One region of the Shewanella sp. SR43-8 genome, then DNA from elsewhere that is predicted to be linked to it. Evidence: predicted binding sites of a transcription regulator. Region 1 holds the regulator's gene; each other region holds the start of a gene.
The links. Region 1 encodes sigma-54, which starts transcription at its own class of promoters, with help from an activator protein. Its sites were predicted from a motif close to GTTGGCACGNNNNTNGNNT; they were not measured.

Region 2: the regulator sigma-54 is predicted to act here: its motif matches at 1,603-1,621, upstream of flgB (flagellar basal body rod protein FlgB).
Region 3: the regulator sigma-54 is predicted to act here: its motif matches at 3,418-3,436, upstream of H5114_RS00520 (DUF3192 domain-containing protein).
Region 4: the regulator sigma-54 is predicted to act here: its motif matches at 3,105-3,123, upstream of glnA (glutamate--ammonia ligase).

The regions. Positions count from the first base shown of each region.
Region 1 covers NZ_JACJDX010000003.1:206,784-211,951, reverse strand. The annotation lists gene rapZ (RNase adapter RapZ) at 1-283, opposite strand, end outside; gene ptsN (PTS IIA-like nitrogen regulatory protein PtsN) at 280-723, opposite strand; gene hpf (ribosome hibernation promoting factor) at 726-1,013, opposite strand; gene H5114_RS05155 (RNA polymerase factor sigma-54) at 1,038-2,522, opposite strand; gene lptB (LPS export ABC transporter ATP-binding protein) at 2,666-3,397, opposite strand; gene lptA (lipopolysaccharide transport periplasmic protein LptA) at 3,394-3,975, opposite strand; gene lptC (LPS export ABC transporter periplasmic protein LptC) at 3,962-4,522, opposite strand; gene kdsC (3-deoxy-manno-octulosonate-8-phosphatase KdsC) at 4,519-5,085, opposite strand; gene H5114_RS05130 (KpsF/GutQ family sugar-phosphate isomerase) at 5,088-5,168, opposite strand, start outside.
Region 2 covers NZ_JACJDX010000001.1:210,620-215,787, forward strand. The annotation lists gene flgD (flagellar hook assembly protein FlgD) at 1-728, opposite strand, end outside; gene flgC (flagellar basal body rod protein FlgC) at 752-1,168, opposite strand; gene flgB (flagellar basal body rod protein FlgB) at 1,171-1,569, opposite strand; gene H5114_RS00875 (protein-glutamate O-methyltransferase CheR) at 1,705-2,538, opposite strand; gene H5114_RS00880 (chemotaxis protein CheV) at 2,604-3,524, opposite strand; gene flgA (flagellar basal body P-ring formation chaperone FlgA) at 3,909-4,616, shown strand; gene flgM (flagellar biosynthesis anti-sigma factor FlgM) at 4,690-5,022, shown strand; gene H5114_RS00895 (flagella synthesis protein FlgN) at 5,122-5,168, shown strand, end outside.
Region 3 covers NZ_JACJDX010000001.1:122,004-127,171, forward strand. The annotation lists gene msrA (peptide-methionine (S)-S-oxide reductase MsrA) at 1-406, opposite strand, end outside; gene H5114_RS00505 (DUF962 domain-containing protein) at 1,517-1,834, opposite strand; gene H5114_RS00510 (GNAT family N-acetyltransferase) at 1,904-2,533, opposite strand; gene H5114_RS00515 (DUF2789 domain-containing protein) at 2,711-2,947, shown strand; gene H5114_RS00520 (DUF3192 domain-containing protein) at 2,983-3,366, opposite strand; gene H5114_RS00525 (hypothetical protein) at 3,526-3,891, shown strand; gene H5114_RS00530 (Zn-ribbon-containing protein) at 3,892-4,665, shown strand; gene H5114_RS00535 (ATP-binding protein) at 4,680-5,168, shown strand, end outside.
Region 4 covers NZ_JACJDX010000008.1:160,613-165,780, forward strand. The annotation lists gene H5114_RS12100 (DUF4124 domain-containing protein) at 1-162, opposite strand, end outside; gene H5114_RS12105 (pyrimidine/purine nucleoside phosphorylase) at 296-607, opposite strand; gene typA (translational GTPase TypA) at 933-2,744, opposite strand; gene glnA (glutamate--ammonia ligase) at 3,225-4,634, shown strand; gene H5114_RS12120 (Lrp/AsnC family transcriptional regulator) at 4,847-5,168, shown strand, end outside.

The DNA.
Region 1 (5,168 bases):
GTTTGAGTAGCACTTTATCATTAGAATTCAAAAAGAAGCTAACAATTTCAGTGTCATGTTCAAGTAAGGCAAGTTGATCTTGAAGGACTTTACCTTGCTCGGCAATGTTGCGTACATCAACACTAATTGCCACTAGATCGTTATTACCTTTGAGCTGAGCCAGTAATATGCCAATCAGTGGTAAAGGCAAATTATCAACACAATAATACCCTAGATCTTCTAATACTCTTAGAGCAACAGATTTTCCTGAGCCTGAACGTCCCGATACTATGACAAGTTTCATGCAGTAATAACCCGATAAAGTTCTGTTGAGTCGTGAGTTTTACGAAGCTGTTTCAATATTTGCTTATCGCTTAATTTTTGAGCCACGCTTGATAGCGTGCTTAAATGCTGTTGGCACTGATCTGCAGGTACTAACAAAGCAAATAAAATATCCACGGGCTGTTTATCGATTGCATCAAAGGCAATGGCTTCTTCACATTTAATAAATATTGCGATCGGATGTTCTATGGTCGTTAATCTACCATGAGGTATCGCAATGCCATTTCCTATACCTGTGCTACCCATTTTCTCTCTCGCTAATAGGCTTTCAAAAACCTCTTGCGAAGATAGGGGTGGGTACTGGGCAGCGACTAAATTGCTGATGAGTTCCAGTACTTTTTTCTTACTGCCCGGTGTGGCACAGGTAGTGCATTCCGGCTGCAGAATGGTACAAAGTTCCATCGTTAGTGTTTTGTATACTTCTCTTTGTGTTTAATTACCTGACGGTCGAGTTTATCGATCAGGGCGTCTATTGCAGCATACATATCAGTGCTTTCTGACATGGCAAAAATCTCTGCACCATTAAGGTTGATTTTAGCTTCTGCTTTTTGTTGTAATTTTTCTACATTGAGCACAACGTGTACATTATTGATCTGATCGAAGTGTCGTTCAAGCTTTGAAAATTTACCTTGAACGTATTCACGTAAAGATTCGGTAATGTCGATATTTCTACCTGTCATATTGATAAGCATAAAAATCCTCCGTTGCCTTGTAGGTTATAAACTCTTACGTTGGTTTGAGGGCGGAATGAGCATCGCTTCGCGGTATTTTGCAATCGTACGACGCGCAACGTTGATCCCCTGATCTGCCAGCAGTTGGGCCATTTTGCTGTCACTTAATGGCTTTTGCTGGTTTTCTGCTGCAACCAGTTTTTTGATAAAAGCACGAATAGCGGTAGATGAGCATTCTCCGCCATCGTCGGTGCTGACATGGCTAGAGAAAAAGTACTTTAATTCAAATAGCCCACGTGGTGTGTGCATATATTTTTGAGTGGTAACCCGTGAAATAGTTGATTCATGCATTTCTACTGCTTCAGCAATATCATTGAGCACCATAGGTTTCATGGCTTCTTCACCATATTCAAAGAAACCTTGCTGAAATTGCACAATACAATTGGCGACTTTCAATAAGGTCTCATTGCGGCTTTCGATACTCTTGATGAACCATTTAGCTTCTTGTAAATGACCGCGAATAAATTGGCTATCGGCAGAGTTTTTACTGCTTCTAGCCATGGCTGCATATTGTTGATTAACGCCAATTTTAGGCATATTGTCTGGGTTTAACTCTACAACCCAACGGCCATTCTTCTTTAGTACGGTTACATCAGGAATAACATATTCGTCATCAATAGCGGTGACTAACAAGCCCGGGCGAGGGTTAAGTGACTGGATTAAGGTGATTGCGTCACGCAACTCGTTTTCTTTGAGCTTGGTTTTGCGCATCAATAATCTAAAATCGCGCCCAGCAATTAAATCTAAATAGTCTTTAATGAGCAGACGGGCATTGTCTATATGTGGGGTTGTGTCGGCATATTGGGCTAATTGAATGAATAAACATTCGCTTAAATCTCGTGCGGCAACACCTACGGGATCAAAGTGTTGAATACGTTTTAATACCGCTTCAACTTCATCTAGTTCAACACTTTCATCACCCATGGCTTCGAGAATATCTTCAGTGCTTTGGGTTAAATAGCCGCGTTCATCAATGGCATCAATAATCGCGGTAGCAATCGCTCGATCAGTGTCAGAAAATGGCGTGAGATTTTTTTGCCACTCTAAATGTTCATATAAGCCTTCAGTCGTTTCACCTTGGAATGGCATATCATCATCGCGCATGCTAGCGCTGCCTGAACCTGACATTGGAGAGGCGGTGTACACTTCATCCCATGTGGTATCCATAGCTAAATCGTCCATGGTTTCTTTGGTCATGGATTCTGCTGTGTCGACTGTTGAGGTGTCTTTTTCTATATTGACCACGCTGTTGTCACTAAAGTCGGTGTCCGATTGGTCGCGACTTTCTTTTACTGAGTCTTTTGCTTGAGAAAACTCATCTTCTATTTCAAGCAATGGGTTTGAGTCCAATGCTTGTTGGATTTCTTGCTGTAGCTCCAATGACGATAATTGCAGTAAGCGGATCGCTTGCTGCAATTGAGGGGTCATGGTTAAGTGTTGACCCATTTTGAGTTGGAGTGACGCTTTCATTTACCGCTTATCCCTAGATGATTTCCATAAAAATGACAATCTCGAAAACTGTAATCGATTGTCACATACATCAATGACATTTAACGCTATTTAGATATCGTTCAATGAAATGAGTTAGATAGACTAAAAGGCCAGTAAAGTAACTATAGCTTGAATTGTTCACCTAAGTACACAGCCCGAACTTGTTGATTACTCAATATCTCATCAGGTGTGCCTTCGGCAATTAAATTACCCTGGCTGACAATATAAGCGCGCTCACAGACGTCTAAGGTTTCACGTACGTTATGATCGGTAATTAATACCCCTAAGCCGCGGTTTTTAAGCTGTTGAATGATTTTTTTTATGTCGATGACAGAAATAGGGTCAACCCCCGCAAAAGGCTCATCGAGCAAAATAAATTTAGGATTAGCGGCCAGCGCGCGCGCTATCTCTACTCGACGACGTTCCCCACCAGACAACGACATGCCTTGGCTGTCGCGAATATGAGTGATATGGAATTCTTCTAATAAATGCTCTACCTGCTCAATCCGTTGGTCGCTAGTGAGTTCTTTGCGAGTCTGCAATACGGCCATAATATTGTCGTATACGGTCAGTTTGCGAAAAATACTGGCTTCTTGCGGCAAGTAACCAATCCCTTTGCGAGCTCTAAGATGCATTGGGTCGGCGGTTAAGTCGTCATCATCAATTAAGATCCGACCTTTATCGCTTTGCACTAAGCCGACAACCATATAAAACGTGGTTGTTTTACCTGCACCATTGGGGCCTAAAAGACCGACAATTTGGCCTGTTTTAACGGTTAAACTCACATCTTTAACAACCTGACGAGTTTTATAGCTTTTAGCTAAATTTTCAGCCGTTAGGGTTATTTGGGTCATGGTTTGATCTGCTTTTTAACAGGAATTTCAGGGAGATTTTGCTTTGGTGCAGTCTCGTCTTGGAAATTCTCAGGTTGAATAATAGTAATAACGCGATCTTTTCCTGTACCAGTACTTTCAGCAATTAGCTCTTGAGCGTTAATGTTGTACTTAATACGGTTACCGGTTACTTGGCTACCAGATTGATCCAGTTTGGCATTACCTGTCAATGTCAGTGTAGTGGTAGCAAGATCATAGCTTATTTCGTTGGCACTGGCGGTACCAATTTGACCGTCGTCTAACTCTTGTGAAAACGTTGCAGGGTTACCTATAGCGATGAGTTTTTTACTGGTGCTATTTTCGGGAGTAAACGCCCGTAACTCATCAGCATTAATGTTAATAGTGCCTTGGGTAACGGTAACAGGACCATTAAAAACAATTTGATTATTTTTAATGTCAGCAGACTGGCTTACTGAGGCAATTTTCAACTCTTGTTGAAGATCACCTTGTTTCGCTATGGTAGGTAAACTCAGCAGGCAAAATATGCTGCCAAATAACATAACATTGGCGTGAGTGTTGAGGCGATTAATGTGGCTCATATGTTCCTTCTACCTGGCTGAGTAGCGATAATTTTTGCGAATTCAAGTCAGCATGTAGACCTAAACCTTGAATAATAAACCCTTTACCTTTGATGTACACCATCTCTTGTGAGGTGCCTATCATAGTGGTTAAATCCACCGAAACAGCTTGGGTACTGAGTGACTGCAGGGGTTCTTCTATATTAATGGCATCAATAATAACATTATTTTCTAATATGACTTGGCTGGTATTTTTATTCAATTGGCCTCTATCTGCGCTTAATTGCCATTGCGCTTGGCCGTTTTCAGGGTAAATGAGGTAAACAGGTTTAGTAAAGTGAGTAATGTCACTTGAGGCGTAATGCTCCATGTGTTCGGCACTGACTCGACTAGCAATTAAACCGAGTTTATTAAATTCTGTGGTGCGTAGGTTATCCGCTACAAAGTCTGGACGTTCAATACCACGAACTTTCACAGCATCCATTTCACTGCGTTTTATTTGCGCTTGCCAGTAGAGGAAAAAAGCAAGTCCAAAAAAAGCCACAATACCTAGAGTGATTCTATTCATATACTCATACCATGAGCACTGGCAAATTTATCTTGGCTTAAAAGCAGTAAATCAGTGAGTTCTCGTAATGCGCCATGGCCACCATTAAGAGAGGTGGTCATATGGCAATGTTGCTTAACAAATGGGTGCCCGTCACCGACACACACGGCAAGACCAACTGCTTTCATAACCGGGAGATCTACCATATCATCGCCAATATAAGCGACTTCGTCTGCGCTGACATTATACAGTGATAGGAGTTGTTCAAATGGCTCAAACTTGTTATCAATACCTTGATAAATATGTTTAATACCTAATGCGGTCATGCGAGTTTCGACAATCTTTGATTTGCGGCCAGTAATGACGGCAACATGCATTCCGCTTGTTAGGATAGATCGAACACCATAACCATCACGAGTATGAAATGCTTTGAGTTCTTCGCCAGCATTGCTGAGATAAATTCGACCATCTGAAAATACCCCATCGACATCACAGATTAACAGTTTGATTTTTTGAGCGCGTTGCCAAATATGATTGCTGATAGGGCCGTAAAATCCTTGGTGGCTAGTGGTTGATTCTGACATGATTAAATGACTCCCGCTTTAACCATATCGAGCATGTTTAATGCCCCGATCGGTTGATGTTTTTCATTGACTACAATCAGTCC
Region 2 (5,168 bases), on a different contig from region 1:
TTCAAAATGGCCCCAGTCGCTGCAGTGCCCAGTGACACACTTGTCACATGTGCATAAGTTGATACCGCTAAATCTTCCGACGTTCCATCAACTTTACCACTGGCTTTTATCGAGTAATTACCCGCTTTAACGGGTTGGCCATCCTTACCTAAGCCATCCCATGTCACATCAACATTGCCGCCTTCACTGCCATCAACATTAAAGCTCTTGATCAGCTGACCCGACTCATCTTCAATTTTCACCGTAATCGTTTCAATTGCAGATGGCGTACTGATCACACCTTTAATCTCAGGGCTTTCAGTAGAAATCGCCCCGGTATCAGAAGGGATAAGTACTTTTCGACCTACTAAGCCTGATGCTTGTAACGCTTGGCTAGAACTCATTACCGTATTGAGGTTAAGGATCTCATCATTCAGATTTGAAATACCATCAACCGTCGAAAACGATGCCATTTGGGCAATCATTTGATCATTATCAACCGGTTTAAAAGGATCTTGCATAGACAACTGTTGACTGAGTAAAGCAAAAAAATCTTCTTGCTTTAACATCTGATCTTTTGATTCAGGGATCGCACTTTCTTCGGGTAAACGAATTCCGTCAAGGAAAGGGTTCCCCGTAGTAGTGCTGGTTGTATTTGTCTGTACAGAACTTTTCGTGGTAGCACTTGTATTTGATGTGCTACTGGATTGTTGCGGTAAAGACTGACTGTAAGAATTAACGAGGCTCATTGTTACCTCCTTGAATAATCATACTATTTACCCATCCTTAACGTCTGTTGCAACATAGACTTAGTTGCATCAGCCACCTGAACGTTCATTTGATAAGAGCGTGATGCAGAAATCATATCGGCCATTTCTTCCATCACATTGACATTCGGTTTATAAATAAAACCATCACCATCAGCCATCGGATGATCTGGCGAGTATTCTTTTATTAATGGTTTATCACTTTCAACAATGCCTTTGACGTTAACACCCGGCGAACTATTTTGCTGGCTATTAGCTTTAAGCATTTCAGCCTCAAAAATGGGATGACGTGCTCGATAAGTTTTATCAACACTGCTTGATACAGAATCCGCATTGGCAATATTACTGGCAGTGGTATTCAAACGCACTGACTGCGCAGACATACCTGATCCAGACACATTGAAAATATTAAATAAACTCATGATTAATCACCTCGCAAAGCTTTACGCATGCCATTAAACTTACCTTCAAGGAAGCCTAATGACATTTGATATTCGAGCGCATTTTGCATAAATGCTGATTGTTCTTTCTGCGTATCAACAGTATTACCGTCACCTGTATCGGCTTGATTTGGAACACGATATTGGACATGTTGTTGACTTAACGCTGTTAAATCGAAATGTTTTTCTGTGGTTTGACTCATGCTCAAACCCTTCTGATGTGAGCTTGCTGCTTGCATAGCAGAAGCAAAATTAACATCTCGAGCTTTATAATGAGGAGTATTGGCATTGGCGATGTTACTTGAAATCACTTCAGCTCTTTGAGCTCGTACGCCCAAAGAATATTGGTGAACACCTAATGCATTATCGAAATTAATCGCCATAAAATTGCCTCCATCAGCTAACTGATAGATATAAAGCAAAGGTTATGCCAACAATTTTTATAATGGGAGAATAAAATAAAAAAACTAACATGCCGACGATCGTCGGCATGGGGTGAACCTAATCAACTGTTTTAGCTAGGTTTTTTTCTGGTAATAGATACCGGGATTACAGCGAACCATATTAAACTCTTCGGTTAACCCCGCAAGAGATTCTGACGCACCTAAGAATAAGATACCTTTAGGATTAAGTGCGGCAGCAAATTGCCGCAAAATGGTAGCCTTTGCCTCTGGCGCAAAATAAATCAATACATTACGGCAAAAAATGATATCGAACTTGCCTAATAAGCTATAACTTTCAAGTAGATTGTGTGCTCTGAAGTTCACTAAACGTTTTACGTTATCTTTCACTTTCATATTGCCAGACGGTAAAGCATCAAAAAACTGACGTTTACGCTCTTCAGACAAACCACGAGCCAGAGCTAAACCATCATATTCAGCATTCTTACAACGCTCTAACATAGAAGGTGATAAATCTGTTGCCTGAATTGTCACGCCCCCAGGCAAAGCACCGGGTTTACGCTGTTGATATTCCAACACTGTCATAGCTAAAGAGTAAGGTTCTTGCCCAGATGAGCAAGCAGCAGACCATATTTTTAATGGTCGGCCCAACTTGCTGTATTCAGGCAACAAAGAATTACTCAGCAACTCAAATGGATAACGGTCTCGAAACCATAAGGTTTCGTTAGTAGTCATCGCATCTATCACTTCGGCGCGTAATTGACGCTCTATCGGTTTCATCGACTTTTTAACCACCTCAGATAGAGAAGGCAAATTATGCTTTCCCATCAGTGGCGCTAAACGGCTACGAACTAAATACTGTTTGTTCTCACCTAACACAATACCGCTATGCTGCTCTAAAAACAGCCTAAATTGATTGTACTCTGCTTCAGCAAGTGATTTATCTGTCACATTATCTTCCTAATATGTTTGCCGATGAGCCGACCGAACGTTCAATATTATTCAATTCTAAACAATTATAAACTCAAATGTTTGTTAACCGCTGCGGCTAATTCATCGGGGTTAAACTTAGCAATAAAATCGTTAGCCCCAACTTTTTGTACCATCGCTTGGTTAAACACACCACTTAACGATGTGTGCAGTACGACTTTTATATTCTTTAACTTTGGATTATCACGAATTTCTGCTGTTAGAGTGTAGCCATCCATTTCAGGCATTTCAATATCAGAAATAATCAACGGAATTTCCACTGATACATCATCCATTTCTTTGGCAATATTTTTCAACATCTCTAACGCTTCTCTACCATCTTTGGCAGTATCGATTTGCAGATTTAAAGACTCTAACGAACGAATAATCTGTTTACGTGCAACTGCAGAATCATCAATAACCATAATATGATAATGCTGTTCTCTATCAATCGTTAAAGTTTCGTTGAGTTCTTGACTGATCGAAGTCTTAACCGGTGAAATTTCATCAAGAATTTTTTCAACATCCAAAATCTCAACCAACTCGCCTTCTATCTCTGTCACTGCGGTTAAATATGAAGAACGACCAGAACCTTGTGGAGGCGGCATAATTGCCTCCCAATTCATGTTGATAATACGTTCAACAGAACTCACTAAAAAGCCTTGAATGCTTCGGTTGTATTCGGAAATGATAATAAAGCAATTTTCAGTTGATGTCAGTGGACGACCACCCGTTGCAGCACTTAAATCGATAACAGAAATCGTTGCGCCACGAATATGAGCAACACCTTTAACATAACGATTTAATTTCGGTAAGGTTGTCAGTGGTGGGCATTGTAAAACCTCTTTCACTTTGAACACGTTAATCCCAAACCGTTGGCGGCCGTTAAGCCTAAATAATAGTAACTCGAGTCTGTTTTGCCCGACAAGCTGAGTACGTTTATTGACTGAATCTAAAATGCTCGACATAACACGACCTTGTAGTTAACTGTCACCCAAAAGGATAAAAATTGTTCATTGAAATTATAGTAAACCTAGGTTCAACACAATACGTTAGCTCATTACATCTAGCTCATTTATCGCTAAAGACATATCAACCTTGAGTGTAAACCATCAACAACCCAGCGAATACTTATCTATTCATTAAATTAAAAAAGTGGGCATACAACTTGCTTTAATTTGTATTAATTAACTCACACACGGTGAGCTGACACTTTTTTGACGGGGACATAATGAAATTATTATGTCATCGGTACATATTTTTTAGCTTATTGTGTATGCAGAGATAGCCCGCATATTTTCCGTTTTTAAAAGTATAGGTGTATTCTGGCAAAACAAGCTAGTATCTTCATTATGAAAGTATTTTTTTTATGTTTATTATGTTCAATAACATTTTTTTTGCCAGCATTTGCTAGCGAAGAGATAATAACACCCTCATTATCGACCATTTATGACTTAGCTAAAGAGACGATAGAAAAAAAAATCGAAGCAGACTCAAAAGCTAAGGTCGAAATCACCCCACAAAACCTTGAAGGTCGTGTCAATCCTCCGCGGTGCTATCCACCAATAACGGCTGAGCTTGCCAGTGAACGAGCGATTAGTCGCAATAATATGGTAAAACTGAGCTGTGATAGTCCAGACTATGACTACCCATGGCAAATGTATCTCTCAGTTCGAGTTGAAATTCAATACCCCGTTGTCGCGGCAAACCAGATACTGTCACCAGACCAAATTATTGACCAACAACATTTACACATTATGTATATTGATCAATATAGTCTAAAAGGCCAATTTTTTTCAGATATCAACTCATTAATTGGTTCAAGAGTAAAACGTCGGGTTGCGAAAGACTCTCCAGTCTTAAGTAATAACTTGTGTTTTGTTTGCAAAGGAGACACGATTTCTATTTATGCTAAAACCGCTAATATTGAAATTAAAACCCTTGGTGAAGCTTTACGGGACGGTAATCTCAATGACGTTATCAGAGTAAAAAATAGTAATACGAGCAAACAATTTGATGCTGTTGTAATTGGCATTGGCGAAGTTGAAGTAAGAATGTAAAATAGAGTTAAAGTTTTTTCCTGCACTGCCGATAGCCTGTTTGGAAAACCTGATAATTACGCTGGAGCCTCCCATGGCAATTGACATTAAGCATAACACTGCTACTAATACACAACTGCGCACTGCACGTGAAACGCAGTCTAATACCAAATCTGATACTGCAGCTGTGGCGCAAAAAACAGCGACTCCAGTTAAAACTGATTCGGTTAGCATTACCTCTCAAGCTCAACAGCTTCAGGGCGCGCAAACTAAAATGGCATCATTGCCTGAAGTAGACCAAAAAAAGGTCGCTGAAATTAAACTCGCTATCTCTGAAGGACGATATAAAGTCGACCCAGAAAAACTTGCGGCTAATATTGCTAGTTTTGAAGCAGAGCTAGGCAGTCTATCATTTGACAAAGAGTAACCGTTAAACGTTACTCTTTAATTTGCTTTAACAACACTAGAATAATAGGTGCGCATTTGCATCACAGAGAAGTGTTAGTTAAAAAAACAAGAGTAACTTATGACACAAGTAAACGTACAATCCTCAGGACAATCCAACGATCCGCA
Region 3 (5,168 bases), on a different contig from region 1:
TTTCAATATTGCTTTTAGACTGTTCGGCAATTTGCCTTTCTTTATCGTTTGCCACAAAAATTGCGCTTAAATAGCTAGTACCTTTGTCACAGAACTGCCCTCTTGCATCAAAGGGATCAATATTTACCCAGTAATAATCTAATAACTCTTTGTAGCTCACTTTGCTAGGATCATAGGTTATCTGTACCGCTTCAAAATGACCTGCATGGTTACCGTTATAGGTGGGATCTTTTAAGCTTCCACCAGTAAACCCTGATATCACATCGCTAACACCATCAAGCTTTTCAAAATCGGACTCCATACACCAAAAACATCCTCCGGCTAAAATGGTCTTATCTGCCGTGGCGTTAGAAGCATAGGACAATAAGCTTGCTGCCAATATTGTTAGCATTAATATACTTTTCATAACACCCTCCTTATTTTTCGAGATGATGGCCTGCTTGCATCAAACATATGTGCACTACGAAGTTAATAATGTGGAGGTTCACTATGGCAGAAAGCTGTCACTATTACATTGAGTTTATTATTTAGACAAAAGGTCATTGAGATAATCATCAGCATTTTCAGAGTATCAATGACATGCTTGAACATGCCCTCGGGATAAATTGAGAGTATCAATATAGGCATTAGCAGATTCAGTTGATATTGGGTCATATTGGCGAACATTAGTGTCACAAAGATGACGAGATAATCGTTCAAATAAGTATTCAATTACATCACAGGATTATAAAAACATCGCGAAAACTGAACGATATCGATAGGACTTATTATGAATATTGAGATTAGCGATTTAGATAAGCTAAAGCCAGTTAACCTAGCACATCATCAACCAGTCCGACCATAGAATTCCGTAGCGGCTCAAATATGAGTTTTAGATGCAAAAAGGCACAACCTTAAGTTATAAGGTTGTGCCCGTTAACACTTTTGTCAGCATCCTGCTGAATATTTGCTCCCTGCACACCATCCATGTAAACATGCTTCCTGCAGTCCTTTTCCCTGTTCTCATTTCCTTGTCTATTTGTGTAATACAAACAAACTCATGAGTGTCACTCCTTTGAACAGCCTATCCATTGACTGAGCGGTAAATCTATTCAATCCGTTGAATCTATCCATGCTGCATCCTGCAGCCCTATCCTTGTTATCCTTGTGTCAACAGCATGACTGTTTTCACTCATCCTTGATTCGGCTATCCATTTGCCGAGCTTATGCTCAATCCGTGAGCGTGTCCTAATAACATCCATGATATTCTTAAGCATTAATTGTCTTATTTCTCATCCTAAGAAAACCAACAAATAACTCGCTTTCGATAACTACATTCTAATCAAAACCAGCTCGATGAAAAGTCACTCAACATCATTGAAATAGATGCTTAACATACCGACACTCAAGAAAAAACATGTAATACTATGATTTTTATATATTAAATATAATTAATGACGTTAAACGCTGACAACTTTAGATAAGATCCCTTACATGCTTGTAGGATATGGCTTACAAAAGCATGAGCAGGTTATTACTATCGGATTGATTTTCGCCACAGGCGCATTATCATCTGCCCAAACATGACCCAATCAGCCCACAAACTATAAAGCGGATAAGTGAATGTAGCAGGCCTATTTTTTTCAAATAGAAAATGCCCTAACCATGCAAAGCCATAACCCACAACGGGCAGCCACAATAATTGCCACCAATGCTGATTAATCAAGGTACTCACAATGATAACCAAAATAATGCTACTGCCAATATAATGCAGCCTTCGACAAATAGGGTTTTGATGTTGCGACAGATAAAATGGGTAAAATTCTGTAAATGAAGAATAACGTTTAGGTTCCACTATTCACTCCTTAATTGATAATCCGCAAATGATATGGCCCGATGAGTATTCAATTATTTTACGCTGGCTTTACACTTTACTGTAAAACAGAATTTCACCTTCTATATTACCGATGCTAACGTTAGCAATACTGCTAAACCCTTGTGTTACCAAAGCCCGATGATGTGATGGATTACTAACAAACACGCCGACTCCATCGAGATCAGGTTGTTCATCACACCAACTCAATACCGCTTGAATTAACTTAGCCCCATAACCTTTTTGCTGCTCATTTGGTGATATAGCAATAAATTGTAAAACACCACACTTTTGAGAAGGCAGATGTTCAAGAATGCAGGTTTCTTTTTGCATTAATCCTTGGGTCGATTTCCATCCGGTACCCAGCATCATTTTGAAACGCCAGTGCCAATATCGTCCCTCACCCAAAGGAATGAGATCAGAAATGACACACGCAATTCCGATTAAACGCTCACCATCAAATAAACCGATTAAAGCTTGTTCTTGTTGCCATAACTCATTTAACTCTTCACGAATGGCTGCCCGAAGCTTTTGCTCATATTGTTGTTCATCATCTTGAGCAAGCACGTCAATAAAATAGGGGTCATCATGATATGCGTTGTAGAGAATGGAAGCTGCGACTCTCAGGTCTTCTGCGGTCAAATACACTGCACGAATAGTTTCCAAGGTGTGATTGTCCATTTTTATTCCTTGTTATTGACTCTCTAAACTCAATCTAACTTAACAAGTTTGAAACATTCTACAAGTTTTGTTTACGCATTTAGCCTGTTCGCGGTTGTCATTGCCAGTTGTTTGCTATTTACCTCATCAACGCTGATACTGAATTTGTTTACCACACCATTACAAGGAATCCTTTAAATGGACACTACATCAAATGATCTTAGCCATTTATTTATGCAACTAGGTTTACCGCATGATCAAGTGGGTATCGATGACTTTGTTATGCAAAATAAGCTTGCTAAGCATACGTTAATAACCGATGCAGATTGCTGGAATCCAGGCCAAAAAGCATTTTTAAAAGAAGCATTACGAGAAGACGCCCAATGGTCAGAAGTGATTGACCAATTGGACGTAATGATGCGCGCTGAAATGTAATTAATTTTTGACCTTATAACAGCGCCATTATCTCATCAGATTTGTTTGTAGGCGGTGTTACCCCAACCGACTAAAACATCATCGCGAAACACAATGGGCGTGCATTCATCTTTGGTTGTTTTACCATCGCCTTGCGCCCATTGCGTTCGGTAAAACATGACCTTGATAGACTGTTCCCCTTGGTTTTCAGTCGGCTTAATATAAGCTTCGCTGAAATCGGCGGTGCCCATTAGAGTTATCACTTGATCACTCGTCATCCCCATAGACAGTTTGCTCAACAGTTCACGATTCTTATCTTGTTGAACTTGCCAATAGTCAGCACTTTTAGCCGATTCATGATCACCGACACTGATAACACAACCACTTAGCCCTACTGATGTGGCAATAATTAATCCAGCTGTGATAAGTTTTAATTTCATGTTGCATCCTTTTTGTTAAAATAAAATCCGCATTGTATTTACAGTTCCTTTAAGCCAGAATCGTGCCAAAAATTAAAACGCTGATTTATATATCTTTATTTTTATATTTAATAAGAATTAGTTAATCTCACACCACCGAATTAAGGAATTTAACCAACAATGAGTCCAATTGAGCAAGTACTTGCCGCGGCTAAATCGATTGCTAACAATGGAAATACTCCCTGTTTGGCACTGATTAAAAGCCGTTTAGGAAATAGCATTCCAATGCCTACCCTAATCCAAGGTTTACAACAGTTTAAGGCGTTGCCAAAATCCGAGTGGCAACACATACCAGAATTAGCCGATATTGCCGCTGTGGCTGACCAACCTGCAGATAATAACGTGGATCTTACCGATGTTATTCAGCAGGTCATGAGTCTGCAACAACACGTCACACTGCTCACTAAGCGAGTCGAACAGCTAGAAAATCAATTACAAGACAATGCCATTCAAAGCAATATCATTATTAATAAGGCAGACCAATAGATGTTTGTTACTGAACTGCGCTTTGAATGTTTTGCCGACACAACAATTGATACCGTAGAAAAAGCCATCAACGCTTTTCTTGAAGCCCTAAGGGCGAATGGACAAATTTTAGGCAGGGAGTTTGCCGTCGCTTTTAATGATGGTGAATTTAGAGTTCGCCTGTTGTTACCCGAAAAAACCAGCCTGGCAAATCGTTATCATAGCCCGTGGGTAAAGGTCACTTTAGCCGGATTAACCGCGGCCAAACTATTGGCTCCTAGAGAAAAGTTCATCGGCCAAGACATTAACTCTGAAGTTAGCAGCACAGAGACACCATCATGGCAGGTGTTGTATACCAGTTATGTTCATATGTGCTCACCGCTACGTAATGGCGATAATCTCTTGCCTATCCCCCTGTATCAATTACCTGCGACCTTCAATGGCGATCATAAACGCATTATAAAATGGCAAACAGAATGGCAAGCATGTGATGAGCTACAAATGGCGGCTGCCACTAAAGCTGAATTTGCCGCATTAGATGAAATCACTCGGGTAGACAGCGACCTGTTTAGACGAGGTTGGGATTTACGTGGCAGAATAGAGTTTTTAACGCAAATACCAACTTACTATTATCTGTATCGTGTCGGTGGTGAGTCGTTAGAAAGCGAATTAAACCGAGCTTGCCCACGTTGTGGTTCACATCATTGGAAACTTGAACAGCCTTTGTTAGACATGTTTCACTTTCGCTGCGAGCCATGCCGCATAGTGTCTAATATATCTTGGGACCATCAGTAAATGGAATTACTTCATTGAGTTACAAACAAATTATTTCTTATTACCGAGATTGCTACAAGGAAGATAGTGCCTCCATTAATCTTTGGAACGTCAATAAACTTAAACAAGAAGACCGTTTAATTCTTCAAGGTAAAGATGAACTAGGCACAGGTTTTTTACCTCGGCTACCTATCCCCGAAGAATTTGCCGCCCCAATGTTAAAACGGGTAGCAATGTATCAAAGAGAAAGAGTATTACTGTATGCACGGTTCTTGTTTGTCGGCAAAGTCACCATAAAAGGCGAGCTTAAAACGGTGGTATCGCCTTTGCTCTTTAGCGAAGCCACCATTGAGCAGGATAATGGTAATTGCTATTTTTCTACCCAAGCCGATGAAACTGAAATCAATGAAGCCTTACTGCAACAATTACTCCCAGAAGATAATGCGCTAGCAGAATCGCTTTTTACTGAAGAGACTCGCTCCGCATCATTTTGGACCTCATATTTTAGTAATAATCATATTGAA
Region 4 (5,168 bases), on a different contig from region 1:
AATGGTTATATTATTCTGCGTATTTTCTTTTAGATCAACAGCTTCAGCATTCTTTTTCGCTTCATCTGAGTAATGCACTTTACCTTTTTCATCGACCCAGCGGTAAACGGTTGCGAGGCTTTGCGCGCTTAATAATAAACCAATAAGGATGAGAATACGCATAATGCACTCCATAAAACGATAGTTTCAATTAGAGTAGACGTTTTTATAAAAAAAATCAGCTTAAACTGTGTTGTTTAAGCTGAATGTAAGCGGGCACTATTAAATCAATATTGTTTATTAAGGTGCAATAACCCTATATATATTGGCAGCAGTACTCTGAAATTTGTGCCGTACGGATACTAAAGCTCACATTTGGTGCAAGCTGAAAGTGAGTACCTGTAGCATAGACTGCCCATTCAGTTTGACCAGGCAATAACACCTCAAATTCGCCTGAGATGACCTGCATTATTTCACCTTGAGCAGTAGCAAATTCATATTCACCAGGCAACACAACACCTAAAGTTTGTTTACTGTCATCAGCCAACACCACACTTCTACTAATCACTTTACCGTTAAAATACACATTGGCTTTTTTAGCGACGCTTACCTGTTGCAACATACTCATATATTCTCCTTAAAAATCATCTTGAGTCGAATCTATCTGCGTTTACGTAAAATATCTAGTTAAATGTTTTCATCTTGTATCATTAGCATCGCTTCGCTGCTAGGGCGTGACTACGTCCTGCTAGAGTCGCTTCGCTGCTAGGGCGTGACTTCGTCACTGCTAGAGTTGCTTCGCTGTTAAGCTGTTGACTTTATAGCCTCTAGCCGCGAAGCGTACTAGCAGCGCAGCGTCCTAGGCTGCCTGTAGAGACCAGACAACAAAAAGCCCAGATGCAGGCATCTGGGCTTTTTAGGTCTTAATGAGTGTTGCCACTCATTAATGGTAATTAACTGCGGTTATTACGCTTACGCTCGTTTTCAGTTAAGAATCTCTTACGAACACGGATGTTCTTAGGAGTTACTTCAACTAATTCATCATCATCGATGAATTCAAGAGCTTGCTCAAGTGTCAGTGTAATAGGAGTCGTCAATACTTGTGCTTCATCAGTACCTGATGCGCGCATGTTAGTTAGCTGCTTACCTTTCAAACAGTTTACTGTCAAATCGTTAGAGCGAGCATGAATACCCACTACTTGACCTTCATACACTTCAGCAGCGTGACCAATAAACATACGACCACGGTCTTGTAATGCGAATAAGGCGAATGTTAGTGCCTTACCTGTTGCGTTTGAAATCAATACGCCGTTAGCGCGTTGACCAATATCGCCACCTTTGTGTGGACCGTAATGATCAAATGAATGATAAATTAGACCAGTACCAGATGTTGCAGTTAAGAATTCGGTTTGGAAACCAATTAAGCCACGGCTTGGGATAACGAAGTCGATACGTACACGACCTTTACCATCAAGCTGCATGTCTTTCATTTCGCCTTTACGAACACCTAATTTTTCAATTACGGTACCTTGATGATCTTCTTCAACATCAACAGTAACTGTTTCGTATGGTTCACATAACTCACCATCGATTGTTTTTAGAATAACTTCTGGACGCGATACAGCTAATTCATAACCTTCACGACGCATGTTTTCAATTAGAATCGATAAGTGTAATTCACCACGACCTGAAACGCGGAAACGGTCTGGACTTTCTGTTTCTTCAACGCGTAGTGCTACGTTGTGAACTAATTCAGTCTGTAAACGTTCAAGAATGTTACGTGAAGTAACGTACTTACCTTCTTTACCCGCGAACGGAGAAGTGTTTACTTGGAATGTCATCGTTAGTGTTGGTTCATCAACAGTTAACGGTGGCATTGCTTCTACTGCATTCACAGCACAGATAGTGTCAGAGATTTTAAGCTCGCCTAAACCTGTGATGGCAACGATGTCACCAGCATTTGCAATTGGTACTTCAGTACGATCAAGACCCATGTAACCTAATACTTGGCCCATTTTACCGTTACGTGTCTTACCGTCAGCGCCAATAATGGTCACTTGTTGGTTAGTCTTAATGCTACCACGGGTAATACGCCCAATACCGATAACACCCACGTATGAGTTATAATCGATTTGAGAAATTTGCATTTGGAATGGCGCTTCTGCATCAGCATCTGGGAAAGATACTTTCTCAACGATAGTTTGGAATAGCGGCGTCATATCATCGCTCGCTACATCTGGGTCTAAGGTTGCAAAACCATTTAATGCCGAAGCATAAACGATTGGGAAATCGAGTTGTTCGTCAGTGGCACCTAAGTTAACGAATAAATCGAATACTTGGTCAATAACCCAATCAGGACGAGCACTTGGACGGTCAATTTTGTTGATAACAACAATTGGCTTAAGGCCTTGAGCGAATGCTTTCTTGGTTACAAAGCGAGTTTGTGGCATAGGACCATCAACTGCATCAACCAAAAGTAATACTGAGTCAACCATAGATAGAACACGTTCAACTTCACCACCGAAATCGGCGTGGCCAGGAGTATCTACGATATTAATACGGTAGTCGTTCCACTGGATGGCTGTGTTCTTTGCCAGAATGGTGATCCCACGTTCTTTTTCAAGATCGTTAGAATCCATAACCCGCTCAGTAGCTTCTCCACGAGATGCAAGGGTTCCTGACTGCGCCAACATTTTGTCAACCAGGGTTGTTTTGCCATGGTCAACGTGGGCAATAATGGCGATGTTACGTAAATTCTCTAGCACGGATAAACCTCTAAACCAGCAAATAAAAAAAAAGGATCTAACAGTAGTTATAGGTTATAGCTACTGTAAAAAAGCGTGCCATTCTACTTCACAGCAGCTTTTGTAGATAGGATTATTTTTGAACACTTGTAAATCTATCGCTTGCTATGGATTAAAAAACAGCATAAAACGTTTATATATTAAGCATAACCATACTGTAATACAAAAATGTGACATTGTTTAAAATAGCCATATTTACAGGGTGCACTATTATGGACTTTTGCACCATGATGAAACATAGTGGTGCTCGAAGATGGTGCAGATTTATTTTTTTGAAGATTTGATAGAAGTCTCATATCAATAAAATCAATTAGTTAGCGAAGTGGCATGAATATCGCTTATTACAGACCATTATGCACAGATTCGTTTTCCAGATGCACCATCTGGCGAATACCAAGATTATATTAAGGGACAACCCTTTACCCTACCGGAGGCTTGAGAATGTCAGTTGAATCAGTTTTAAAACAACTTGTAGAGTTAGAAGTTAAGTTTGTAGACTTACGCTTTACCGACACTAAAGGTAAAGAGCAGCACGTTTCTATTCCTTCTCATCAAGTAAATGAAGAATTTTTTGAAGACGGTAAAATGTTTGATGGCTCTTCAATCGCAGGCTGGAAAGGCATTAATGAATCTGACATGGTACTCATGCCTGATCCTACAACGTTTGTACTTGATCCTTTTACTGAAGAAACAACCGCACTTATTCGTTGTGATATTTTAGAGCCTGGTACTATGACAGGTTATGATCGTGACCCACGTTCAATTGCAAAAAAAGCTGAGCAGTATCTAATTTCTACTGGTATCGCAGATACAGTATTGATTGGTCCAGAGCCTGAATTCTTCCTATTTGACGATGTCCGTTTTGGTACTGACATGTCAGGTTGTTTTGTTAAAATTGATGCTAAAGAAGCTTCATGGAACTCAGCTAAAAGCTATGAAGAAGGTAACACTGGTCACCGTCCAATGGTGAAAGGTGGTTACTTCCCAGTTGCACCAGTTGACTCTTCACAAGACTTACGTTCAGCAATGTGTTTAGTGCTGGAAGAAATGGGTCAAGTGGTTGAAGCGCATCACCATGAAGTGGCAACAGCCGGTCAAAACGAAATCGCTACGCGTTTTAACACATTGACTAAAAAAGCGGACGAAATTCAAATTCTTAAGTATGTCGTTCATAACATGGCTCATGCTTATGGCAAGACGGCGACATTTATGCCAAAACCAATCGTTGGCGACAACGGTAGTGGTATGCACGTGCATCAATCTTTGTCTAAAGATGGCGTAAACTTATTTGCTGGTGATAAGTATGCTGGTTTGAGTGACCTTGCTCTTTATTACATCGGCGGCATCATTAAGCATGCTCGTGCATTGAATGCATTCACTAACCCAAGCACTAACTCTTACAAGCGTTTAGTGCCACATTTTGAAGCGCCAGTCATGCTTGCGTATTCTGCTCGTAACCGCAGTGCTTCAATTCGTATTCCAGTGGTACCAAGCCCTAAAGGTCGTCGTATCGAAGCGCGCTTCCCTGATCCACATGCAAACCCATATTTAGGTTTTGCAGCATTGCTAATGGCTGGTCTTGACGGTATTCAAAACAAGATCCACCCAGGCGAAGCGATGGATAAAGATCTATATGACTTACCTGCTGAAGAAGCGGCTGAAATTCCACAGGTTGCGACTTCATTAGAAAACGCACTAGAAAATTTACAAGCGGATCATGAGTTCTTAACTAAAGGCGGCGTGTTCAGCGAAGACTTTATTCAGTCTTATATTCAGCTTAAAACAGCAGAATCTGAGCGTGTAGCACGTACTACTCATCCACTTGAGTTTGAAATGTACTACAGCTTGTAATGACTCAATTGTTTCGGCAATAAATCAGTCAACAAAACCCGATAATCACTTATCGGGTTTTTTTTATGTGAAAAAATAACAATATTGTCAGGCTTATTTTTTGTAGTGCGCAATTGTTTGATATTTTTGTGAATAACGTAAGTTTTTAGAGGATTTCACTCAAGAGTGTGATATTTATACCGTTAATCACTCACTCAAAAACGATGTGTTCAATGGATAAGAAAGACCTCAAGCTATTAGAAATACTGCAACGTCAGGGCCGAATGGCAGTTTCTGAATTGGCCGACAAGGTTAATATGTCAGATACTCCTTGTTTGCGACGAGTCAAAAAGCTTGAACAAGATAAGGTTATTTTAGGTTATGGTGCGCAAGTTGATCCGCTAAAGGTAGGCTTGAATGTGGTGGTTTATACATCGGTTCGTTTAACTGAGCATACTGATCAATCAACCGCATTATTTGAATCTACTATGGCGCAACTCCCACAAGTGATGGAGTGTGCAGTAGTGACTGGGGCGTATGATTATGTGCTCAAAA